DNA from 3 places in the Paenibacillus sp. P2(2022) genome. Region 2 is predicted to be linked to each of the others. Evidence: riboswitches for the same ligand, from Rfam matches in the RefSeq annotation. Region 2 holds a riboswitch; each other region holds the start of a gene.
The links. A riboswitch is a leader RNA that binds a small molecule or an ion and turns the genes downstream of it on or off. The one in region 2 is predicted to bind cyclic di-AMP.
Positions count from the first base shown of each region.

Region 1: it holds a riboswitch for cyclic di-AMP, as region 2 does, so the genes downstream of both, MMB75_RS05980 (3D domain-containing protein) here and MMB75_RS23095 (3D domain-containing protein) in region 2, are expected to answer to the same signal.
Region 3: it holds a riboswitch for cyclic di-AMP, as region 2 does, so the genes downstream of both, MMB75_RS25150 (C40 family peptidase) here and MMB75_RS23095 (3D domain-containing protein) in region 2, are expected to answer to the same signal.

Region 1 is NZ_JAKWFI010000001.1:1,314,125-1,317,405, forward strand. It holds gene MMB75_RS05970 (ABC transporter substrate-binding protein/permease) at 1-288, shown strand, start outside; gene MMB75_RS05975 (amino acid ABC transporter ATP-binding protein) at 275-997, shown strand; cyclic di-AMP (ydaO/yuaA leader) riboswitch at 1,241-1,410, shown strand; gene MMB75_RS05980 (3D domain-containing protein) at 1,417-2,085, shown strand; gene MMB75_RS05985 (polysaccharide deacetylase family protein) at 2,285-3,091, opposite strand.
Region 2 is NZ_JAKWFI010000011.1:11,878-15,158, forward strand. It holds gene MMB75_RS23085 (HD domain-containing protein) at 1-199, shown strand, start outside; gene MMB75_RS23090 (TatD family hydrolase) at 242-1,012, shown strand; cyclic di-AMP (ydaO/yuaA leader) riboswitch at 1,213-1,492, shown strand; gene MMB75_RS23095 (3D domain-containing protein) at 1,764-2,912, shown strand; gene rnmV (ribonuclease M5) at 3,060-3,281, shown strand, end outside.
Region 3 is NZ_JAKWFI010000017.1:16,225-19,505, reverse strand. It holds gene MMB75_RS25160 (M1 family metallopeptidase) at 1-681, shown strand, start outside; gene MMB75_RS25155 (hypothetical protein) at 693-1,520, shown strand; cyclic di-AMP (ydaO/yuaA leader) riboswitch at 1,797-1,934, shown strand; gene MMB75_RS25150 (C40 family peptidase) at 1,940-2,440, shown strand; gene MMB75_RS25145 (GNAT family N-acetyltransferase) at 2,743-3,249, shown strand.

The sequences.
Region 1 (3,281 bases), on a different contig from region 2:
GGGATGGGACGAGGCAAAGCGATGCGTCACGTTATTTTACCGCAAGCATTTAAATCTATATTGCCTGCTATTGGTAATGAGTTCATTACGATCATTAAAGAATCTTCTATTATTTCGACCATTGGGATGGTGGACATTATGTATCAAGCCCAGGTCATTAAGAATATTACCTACGAAGGCTTAAGTCCGTTCGTAATCGCAGCCGCTATTTATTTTGTAATGACATTTAGCTTATCTAAGCTGTTGGGTTTATGGGAAAGGAAGTTGAGAGCCAGTGATCACCGTTAAACAACTGCGTAAATCATTCGGTAAGAATGAAATTTTAAAAGGCATTGATATAGATATCGCCAAAGGTGAAGTAGTCGTCATTATCGGCCCGAGTGGTTCGGGGAAAAGTACGTTTTTGCGTTGTATGAATCTGTTGGAACAGCCAACAGAAGGGGAAATCTTGTTTGAGGGTGAGCCGATTACGGCCCGTGGTCATAATATTAATGCGACTCGAGAGAAGATGGGGATGGTTTTCCAACATTTTAATCTGTTTCCGCATAAAACAATACTGCAGAATCTGACGCTTGCACCAACGAAGGTGAAGAAGCAATCGGGGAAAGAAGCGGAGAAAATTGCGTTGGAGCTCCTGCGGACCGTGGGTCTTGAGGATAAGAAGAATACCTACCCGAACCAGTTATCTGGCGGTCAAAAGCAACGTATAGCGATAGCACGTGCTCTCGCCATGCAGCCGCACGTAATGCTGTTTGATGAACCTACCTCTGCCCTGGACCCTGAAATGGTTGGAGAGGTTCTGGATGTGATGAAGAAGCTCGCTGAAGGCGGCATGACGATGGTGATCGTGACGCATGAAATGGGCTTTGCTCGTGAGGTAGGAGACCGAATCATCTTTATGGACAACGGTCAAATTATAGAGCAAGGTACGCCGGAGCAAGTTTTCGGAACTCCAAGCCATGATCGTACCCGTGATTTTCTGGCTAAAGTGCTGTAAGAAAATGCTTTTATGAATTATTGACAAAGCCCTCTCGTGATGATATTTCACGGAGGGCTTTTCTCCTTTTGTCACCATATCTCCATATTTTCGTAACAAAAAACCGATTTTTGATGACAAAATTGTAATGGATATAGTATGATGTTCAAGGTTCCCAACATTTTCATGCAGATAAGGTTACAAAATTGTGATATTATGCAGTAAGCCAAAACTTACCGGGGCAGCAGCAATGATAACAATTACTCAGGTGCTGGGCTCAAACCATGGGAAGTGCGGGGGACGTAACAACGGCAATTATTCCAATGCGTCATATAGATGTTGTGGAATATGCCTAGGGGTGAATTGCACAAGCATAGGGCTTCTCCTGAGTCCGAATCCGACAGCTAACTTCGCAGGCATAACAGAGGAGGTACATATCTTTGAAACACTTAAAACATATTGGAAAAACCATGAAATTTGCGGTGCTTGCCGCAGCGATTGCAGGATTGGCACAGACAGCAGGAGTAGCAAATGCTGCTTCGCTTCATACTGCCAAAGAAGGCGATACTTTCTTTTTGCTTGCTCAACGTTATGGGGTATCGGTAGATGACTTGACGAAGGCTAACCCGGATATTGCGTCCAACAACATATATGCAGGTCTACAAATTAAAGTGCCAGACGAAAAAAGTGTGAAGACGGCTTCGGATTCGAAACCACAGCTTCTTACGGAGAAAGCACCAGCGAATGAGAGGCCAACAATTGAAGCATGGGGCAAAACATTCAATTACAGTAAAGTTGTTGATGTTAAAGCAACAGCATATTCAGCCGCAGCTGATGAAAATGGCAAATGGGGTGCAGTCGATTACTACGGTAATCCGCTTAAACTGGGTACAATTGCAGTAGACCCGAAAGTCATTCCTATGGGAACAAAGGTGCTAGTTACAGGCTATTCCCATCCCGGCTTGCCAGACCATTCTTTTGTAGCCGTTGCCCGTGATCAGGGCAGCGCTATTACCGGAAAGCGGATTGATATCTTTATCCCTGGCAACAAATCATTCGTGAACGACTTCGGCTTCCAAAATGTGAAACTGTACGTTATTGATAAATAGCATTGTGCATATATTTGATTTCATTAAACATAATATATATTATGTAAACTTAATATTATAGCACACAACATATAACTGGGACGACTTCTTATCAGTACGGTCGTTTATCGCTAAAAAAGGCTGTCTTACAAGCAGAAGCATTCTGCTCGTCAAGGCAGCCTTTTTACGTTGTTGGTATATACGAGGCTTAGACATACTGTTATTTTCGTTCCGATGTGTGAAGTAGCCGGGGGACTGTGACAAACTTGTAGCCCTTAGCTTTTAAAGAGTGGATTAGACCCGGCAAAGCTTGGACAGTACCTTGCAAGTTGGAACTTTGACCTCCACCTGCATGCATTAAAATAATGGAGCCAGGTCTGGTAGCCGGGATCACGTTACGCTGAATCTGTGTTTTGCTTAATCCCTTCCAGTCTAGAGAGTCCACATTCCAATTGACGATCATGTACCCATGACGACGCGCCCACTGAATTTGAGGCTCCGTGATTTCACCATAGGGTGGTCGTATTAATCTGGGCTGAAAACCTGCGCTGGCTTCTAAAATGCGTTCTGTTTTTGTAATCTGGTGGCGAAAGCGTTCTGGTGTGGCCTTCCTGAAATCCGGATGAGTATAGGAATGGTTTCCTATAGCATGACCCTCGCGGATGATGCGGCGTATGATCCCCGGATGCTTTTCCGCACGATGGCCGACGATAAAAAACGTAGCTTTGATACCGTTTGCGTGTAATACGTCCAAAACCTGCGGCGTATACCTTGAATCGGGCACATCATCAAAGGTTAAGGCAATTTGGCGGGTGTGCGGGCCGCACATTTTAAAAATGTCCGCATGCTTTTTTCGTAGCATCGCTAATGTTGGAGTAGCTCGATCTTTACTTTGATATACCGAAGTAGCGACAGTAGCTTCCTTGGGATGGGGCGTTCCGATGTTGGGAGGCGTGTCAGCGTGAACGGGAAAACTTGAAAATGCTAGTAACAGTGCTAAACATGGCAACACTCCCCTGTACCGCATTTGTATTCCCCCTTTCCGTGCAGTGGTACCTAGTGGTGCTCTCAGCTATTATGTACCTGTCCTATTAAAATTATGCTGGTGATTGAGTGAAGTCCTACACGACTGAAGAGAAGCACATCATGAAGCGGATATCCGTGAAGATGACGAAGTAAACGCGCATATTCTCTTAAACATGAACGAAAACTGGAGC
Region 2 (3,281 bases):
GGGCGGCTCAACGGACAACCAGATTTTACTGCTTGGACGTCAGGGCGAGGTGCGGGAAATATCCGAAGTTTCAGAAATTGTGCGCTCAATAAGTGGCATTCACCGAGGAAAATATCACATGTATTTTCCCCAAAATAAATTGAACGGGGTAAAAGACAGGCTTCCTGCCGAAATAAGGAATTATTTTGTCAAACAATAGACAAATATATAGAAATGTAAGTAAAAAAAGGAGATGAAAACCTTGGATTTATTCGACACTCATACTCACCTGGATGCCCCACAATTTGACGAAGACCGTGAAGAAGTTATAGCACGTGCTGTCGAATCAGGAGTAACACGGATGATCAATATCGGATTTAATCGTGAGACCATTCCATCCACCATGAAGCTGGCTGAGACGTATGATTTTATTTATGCGGCCGTTGGATGGCATCCGCAGGATGCTATTACAATGCAGGAGGGGGATTTAGAATGGATTGCATCGTTATGCAGTCATAAAAAGGTTGTAGCGATCGGAGAGATCGGTCTGGATTACTATTGGGATACATCACCAAAGGATGTACAGCAGCGGGTGCTTCGAAACCAAATTGGTCTGGCACGTGAGCTCAACATGCCAATTGTTATCCATAACCGGGATGCGCATGAAGATATTGTGAGAATTTTACGTGAGGAAAAGGCGAGCGAGATTGGCGGAGTCATGCACTCCTTTTCTGGGAGCTGGGAGACCGCTAAAATGGTGCTGGATATGGGCTTTCACCTTTCCTTTGGCGGGCCCATAACGTTCAAAAATGCCAAGCAGCCAAAAGAGGTACTGGCCCAGGTTCCGCTGGATCGTCTGCTGATTGAAACGGACGCACCATACTTGACGCCTCATCCGTTTCGCGGGAAGCGAAATGAGTCGGCCCATGTGAGATTGGTGGCAGAGGCAGCCGCCCAAATTAAGGGAATTACGGTGGAGGAATTGGTATCCATTACGACCCAAAATGCTTTGGAACGATTTGACATTCAGTGAAAAAGCGAAGAAATCAATCAAAATAAAGAGATAGACGGAGCTAATTATGATTTTGTTGCAGGAAACTCAAGAATATTACAATTTTTTAACCGAATATTTTAAAAAATGTACTTGAAACCTGCTTTACAACATGCATGGAAACAGGATATCATCTTTTCAGTGAATTGTTGTTGAGTGTAAACATCAACAAATCATTTCATGAACCAGTCTCGCTGAGTCCCTTTTGCAGGGAACGGGGGAACCGATATGGCTTACAGTACGTCCGGCGTATGTGCAAGAGAGAATGTCTCTTCAGCAGCCGGCTCAACCGAAATTCATTTCCCGAATGGGATGAACAGGTAGAGAAGCCGTATTTCGATTTCTTTCTGGGTCTTCGGGGTGAATGTGAAGGCGACCGCCATGAGCGGTTGACCTAAGCTAGGGCGACTCTCTACGTCCGAACCCGACAGCTAACCCCGTAAGCGTAACAAGAGAGAAGCCATCTCGTGCATGAGTTTTCCCGCATATTCACACATGTCGGAAGCCACGAAAGAGCTCTCTAGTCTCTTTCTTTGGCTTTTTTTGTTGTGAATAAAAGAAAATCTGTCATCATACTGTGGTTAAACAGGGGAGGACAGCATGCCGCGAAGACGGGTACATGGTGCAGGACAGTCGCAGTACGGGCTTGTCTTGTAGAAAATCTGTTATAGTCACGTCAACGATCAACTATGTCTTACTCCAGACGGCGGGCTATGTAAGGAGGACGGAGGAAATGGGCATTTTCCGAAAAGAGGAGACCCATGAGTCACGCTCATCCAGCATGTCTTACGTATTACGTTGGAAGCAAGAGAATGTGCGCCAGGCTGCTTTGGTTGCTATTTTTCTAATCGCACTAACGATTATGATTTCAATTCTGATGTACACGCAATCTAAAAAACAAGTCTTTTTTGTCATCGATGGTAAGGCATCTGCGGTAGAAACCCGGGAATCCAAGCTCCAAGATTTGCTCAATGAGCATTCTATTTCACTTCAGCCGCATGATACAATTTCCATGCCGCTAAATGGGGCAGTACAGGATGGGGATCGCGTAGTCATTAAACGTGCCAATCAGGTTAAAGTATCCTCAGGCAATAAGACGAAAAAGCTGTACACAACAGAAAATACAGTAGAGGGTGCCATTCGCACTTCGGGCTATAAATTATCATCAACGGATAAAGTTTACCCTGCGTTGGATGCCTCTGTTTCAGCTAACATGGACATAAAAATCGTCCGTGTGAAGAAACAGCAGGTCGAACAGAAAAAACAAGTGCCTTATCAGGTCATCAAAACGGCAGATCCAAGTCTCTATAAAGGCGATAATCGAGTCATTCAAAGTGGCAAATCGGGTGTGGTAGTCCAGCATGTTCAAAAGGTATACCATGATGGAAAATTGGTATCCAAACAGCTGGTCAACAAGGAAGTCGCACAGAATCGTGTGGATAAGGTAATTGCGGTAGGAACGAAGAAGAAACCGGTCGTTCTAGCTGCTTCCATCGGCCCTAAAGATGCGGTTAAGGCTACAAAGGTTAGTTCGGGCAGTGCTGTCCGTAAAGCAGGTATTAATTTTAATTATAGAAAAGTTTTACAAAATGTCTCCATGACGGCGTATTCCGCACAGGAGCCAGGTATCGGTACACGTACCGCCTCCGGCACGCGTGTCACGGAAGGACGCACCATCGCTGTCGATCCGAGTGTAATCCCAATCGGGTGGTGGGTGTATATTGAAGGGGTGGGCTTCCGCCGTGCGGAGGATACCGGTGGCGCGATTAAAGGCCACAAAATCGATGTGTATTATGAGAGTTTAAGCCGGGCCAACCAATTTGGTCGTAAGCACGGTAAAACCGTATATGTTATCGGACCTGTAAAGCCGGAAATCAACTAAAACAGGTTGTGTATGTTGAGGACAATGCGATAGTATTAACAACATAGTTATGCCATGCTAAGAAGAGGATACCCTCTTCTTATTTTGTTTTCAAAAGCAGGGAAAGATAAATATATGTTGCTGTGTAGCAGTGGAGGGGAAACGAAGATGATCAAGGAAGTGATCGTGGTGGAAGGCCGGGATGATACGGTAGCCATTCGCCGTGCTGTCGAAGCAGATACGATAGAAACTGGCGGTTCAGCCATTAATAAAATGACGCTGCGGAAAATTGCATTGGCGCAGGAACGGCGGGGGGTCATTATTTTAACTGATCCCGATCATGCAGGGGAGCGTATCCGTAAAATCATCGCCTCCAAGGTACCCGGCTGC
Region 3 (3,281 bases), on a different contig from region 2:
CGGCTCATGGAACAAGAATATGGGCTTACCCCCAACTTGCCATTACAATCGGGACAGGTAGCTTCCCCACAGCCGCTAAACCGCGAATCCTGGAAGTACGGATCGGCGGCTGAGTATGCGCAAAATGCCTATTCACGAGGTAAATTAGTACTACGAGGTATTGAGCGTCAGGTGGGTATGAAAAAAATGGACCGGATTATGCGGACCTACGTCCAGACTTATCGATTCAAGCATCCGACCTCACAGGATTTTCAACATGTCGTGGAGAGAGTGACCGGACGATCATGGAGCCACTATTTTGAACAATATGTATATGACGGCCAGATGGCGGATTTTTCAGTCGATCGCATCATGAACCACAAGCTGGAGAATGGATACGAAGCAGTCGTGACGCTCAGCAAAAAAGGAGCAGATTATCCCAAAATCCCTGTTCAATTTACCTTCAAGGATGGCACAACGATATTCAAGGCATGGGATGGTGCGGGCAAAAGTACAACTTTCCGACTCAAAAGCGCTTCCCCCGTGTCCTATGTGACTGTAGATCCTCTATACACTATTGCACTGGAGAACAAGCATATTAATAATAGCCTGAAGGCTGAATTGGATGAAAAACAACAAACCCGTTGGAGTGTAAGTGTAACCAAGCTGTTGGAGACACTGCTTGGAAGTCTGTCATGGTGAGGTGTCTATAGATGCGGACTGTTATAAAAGAAGGCTGGGCGCTGGTACGCATACGCTTTTATATCGTTATCATTTTATTTCTGTATCGTCTGCTGTGGGGAGTATTTCTCTATAGGCTGGTACAGTCTGCCGTTATCCCGCTGCTGCTACGTTATCCTGATCAGAGCCAAAACGAACTGGGAAAGACCTTGTTTTGGATGGAGGGCCAGATCGCCTTGATGGACAGCCGGGAAGTACATATGTACTTGTGGATATTACTAGGGGCGACCGTATTGCGCATACTAATCACTCCCTTCATTAGAGCTGGCATATATCAAAGCCTGCATACCGATGCGTCTGAACCGCAAAGCCTGTCCTTCTTCAAGGGGATGAAACGCCACGGTATGTCATCGCTATTGTATTACATCATCGAGTTGGGTTTGCTGCTGCTTCCCGCCTTTTGGGTGGTACCGAGACTCTATCCTATTGTAGTAGGAACGTTGCAATCTTCCTCTTACCTGCTACATTTGTTGCCCTATGCCATGGGGTGGATAGCTTACGGTTGGGTCATTCGGCAGTGCATCCTGTATATGCAGTTGGGCACTGTCAGTGGTCACACCATACTATCCTCCCTGCTCGCCTTCTTTCGCCAGCTTCTTCCGGCTGTTGGTGTATCCCTGTTGCTCGGTACTTGTGTGTTGCTAGTTTTCGGTCTATTTGGCACCGTGGCGATGATTTGGACGGGTATGTTGGCACTGATTCTCCAGCAATCGTATCATTTTGTTACCAGTCTGGTCAGGCTGTGGCATATCAGTTCACAGTATCGGCTATGGCACATCGATATCTCCAGCAGAGGCTAACCCCTCACAATATCCTCTCTCCTGCATTTTCAGCTGTCGAAAAAACTTTTTTCTTTCCCGTGCAAACGGCACATAACTGAATACTGTTAACAGAATCTGTTCCTAGAGCGTTAGGGACAGATTTTTTTTGTAACTTTTTGCGATGAAACATTTGCCAAAGCCTGCTGTCTTTGTTACAATAATCGCAGTGAACTGATAGTAACAACTTTGTAATCTTTATTGTAACCTTTATCTTAAAAACATCGTTGTCGTGAATACTGCTCTCCAAGGTGCACATCTTAAGTTAAGCCTAATTCCTGGCACCTAGGAAGCGGGGGAACCAGTTTGGGTGAATTGATCTCGCAACAGAGTGGTCATAGGGGAACCTTCTACCGAATCCTTAAGCTAACCTCGCAGGCATTGGAAGGGGTATATTTTTTTTGAAGAAGAAGCTAACGATCGCAGCCATGGGTCTCGCCATTGCCTTTACATCTTTTACATTCGGTGGCAGCAGTGCATTTGCAGACTCTAAGATGGACCAGGTCATCCAAGATGCCAAAGGAACGAACTACAGAAGCGGAGGCACTACACTCGAGGGATTCGATTGCTCCGGCTTCACAATGTATGTATTCAACAAACTGGGAATTAAACTGCCGCATCAATCTGGATCACAATTCAAAATGGGTTCTTCTGTATCCCGCGATGAAATGAGACCAGGCGACCTGGTGTTCTTCAACACCACAGGAAGAGGCGTTTCCCATGTAGGTATCTTCGTAGGTGAAGGGAAATTCGCCCACTCCTCGACTTCACGTGGTGTAGTAGTTAGCTCACTGAACGAAAATTATTACGCTAACCGTTATGTCGGTGCAAAAAGAATTATGAGCACAGACGCTTACCATTCTGTAGCTTCAGATATTCCTGATGACGACAACGTAGAATAACTACCGCACAGCAAGCTAACCCTAGCCGCAATTTGATTCTGGCCGGAATCGAATTGCGGTTTTTTATGTCCACTACATCGCAATGATTATCATTACTGACGAACTGACACCTCAAAAGGTTTCAATTTTAGCGAACATCGTCGGTTTTACCGTCACCGCTGGGGGAGCATATGAGCAGTAAATCCTTCTTATTGAATGTATACCCGACTTAGGTACGAAATAAACACGCTTGCCATTCTCCTACAACTTGTCTACAATCTGTGGTTAATGATTGAAGTACCTGCATAAGGAGGAATGGAAAAGTGCCGGCCTCAATATCCAACTACCGGATCGTACCGATGGACGAGCATCAAGCGGCTGAAATCTGTGAGTGGCGCTATGATCCCCCCTACAACATATACGGCTGGCTTCCCTGGGAACAAATGAAGGCACTTGAAGTCGAATTTGGAAGTCCCACGCTTCGCCAAGAGCAATATGTTGCGGTCCTGGACGAAGAGAATGAGCTGACGGGATTTGCTCAATATTTCCCTATGGTCGGTGTGACCCGGCTGGGTCTTGGAATGCATCCCGAAAGATGCGGACATGGCACAGGCTCCGATTTTGTCCGGGCCATTGCCGAGGAAGCCAGACGGCGGCATCCGCAGAATGAAATTGACCTAGAGGTTCTCACTTGGAATCAGCGGGCTATCCGAGCCTACAAGGCAGCTGGATTTGAGCTGACGGATACCTATGAACGCCAGACTCCAGATGGCAGAAAACCGTTCCATTGTATGGTATATCGTCCTGAACAACAGAATCGGGTTCTATAAATAAGAGCGCCTTCACTATACAACCGCGATGT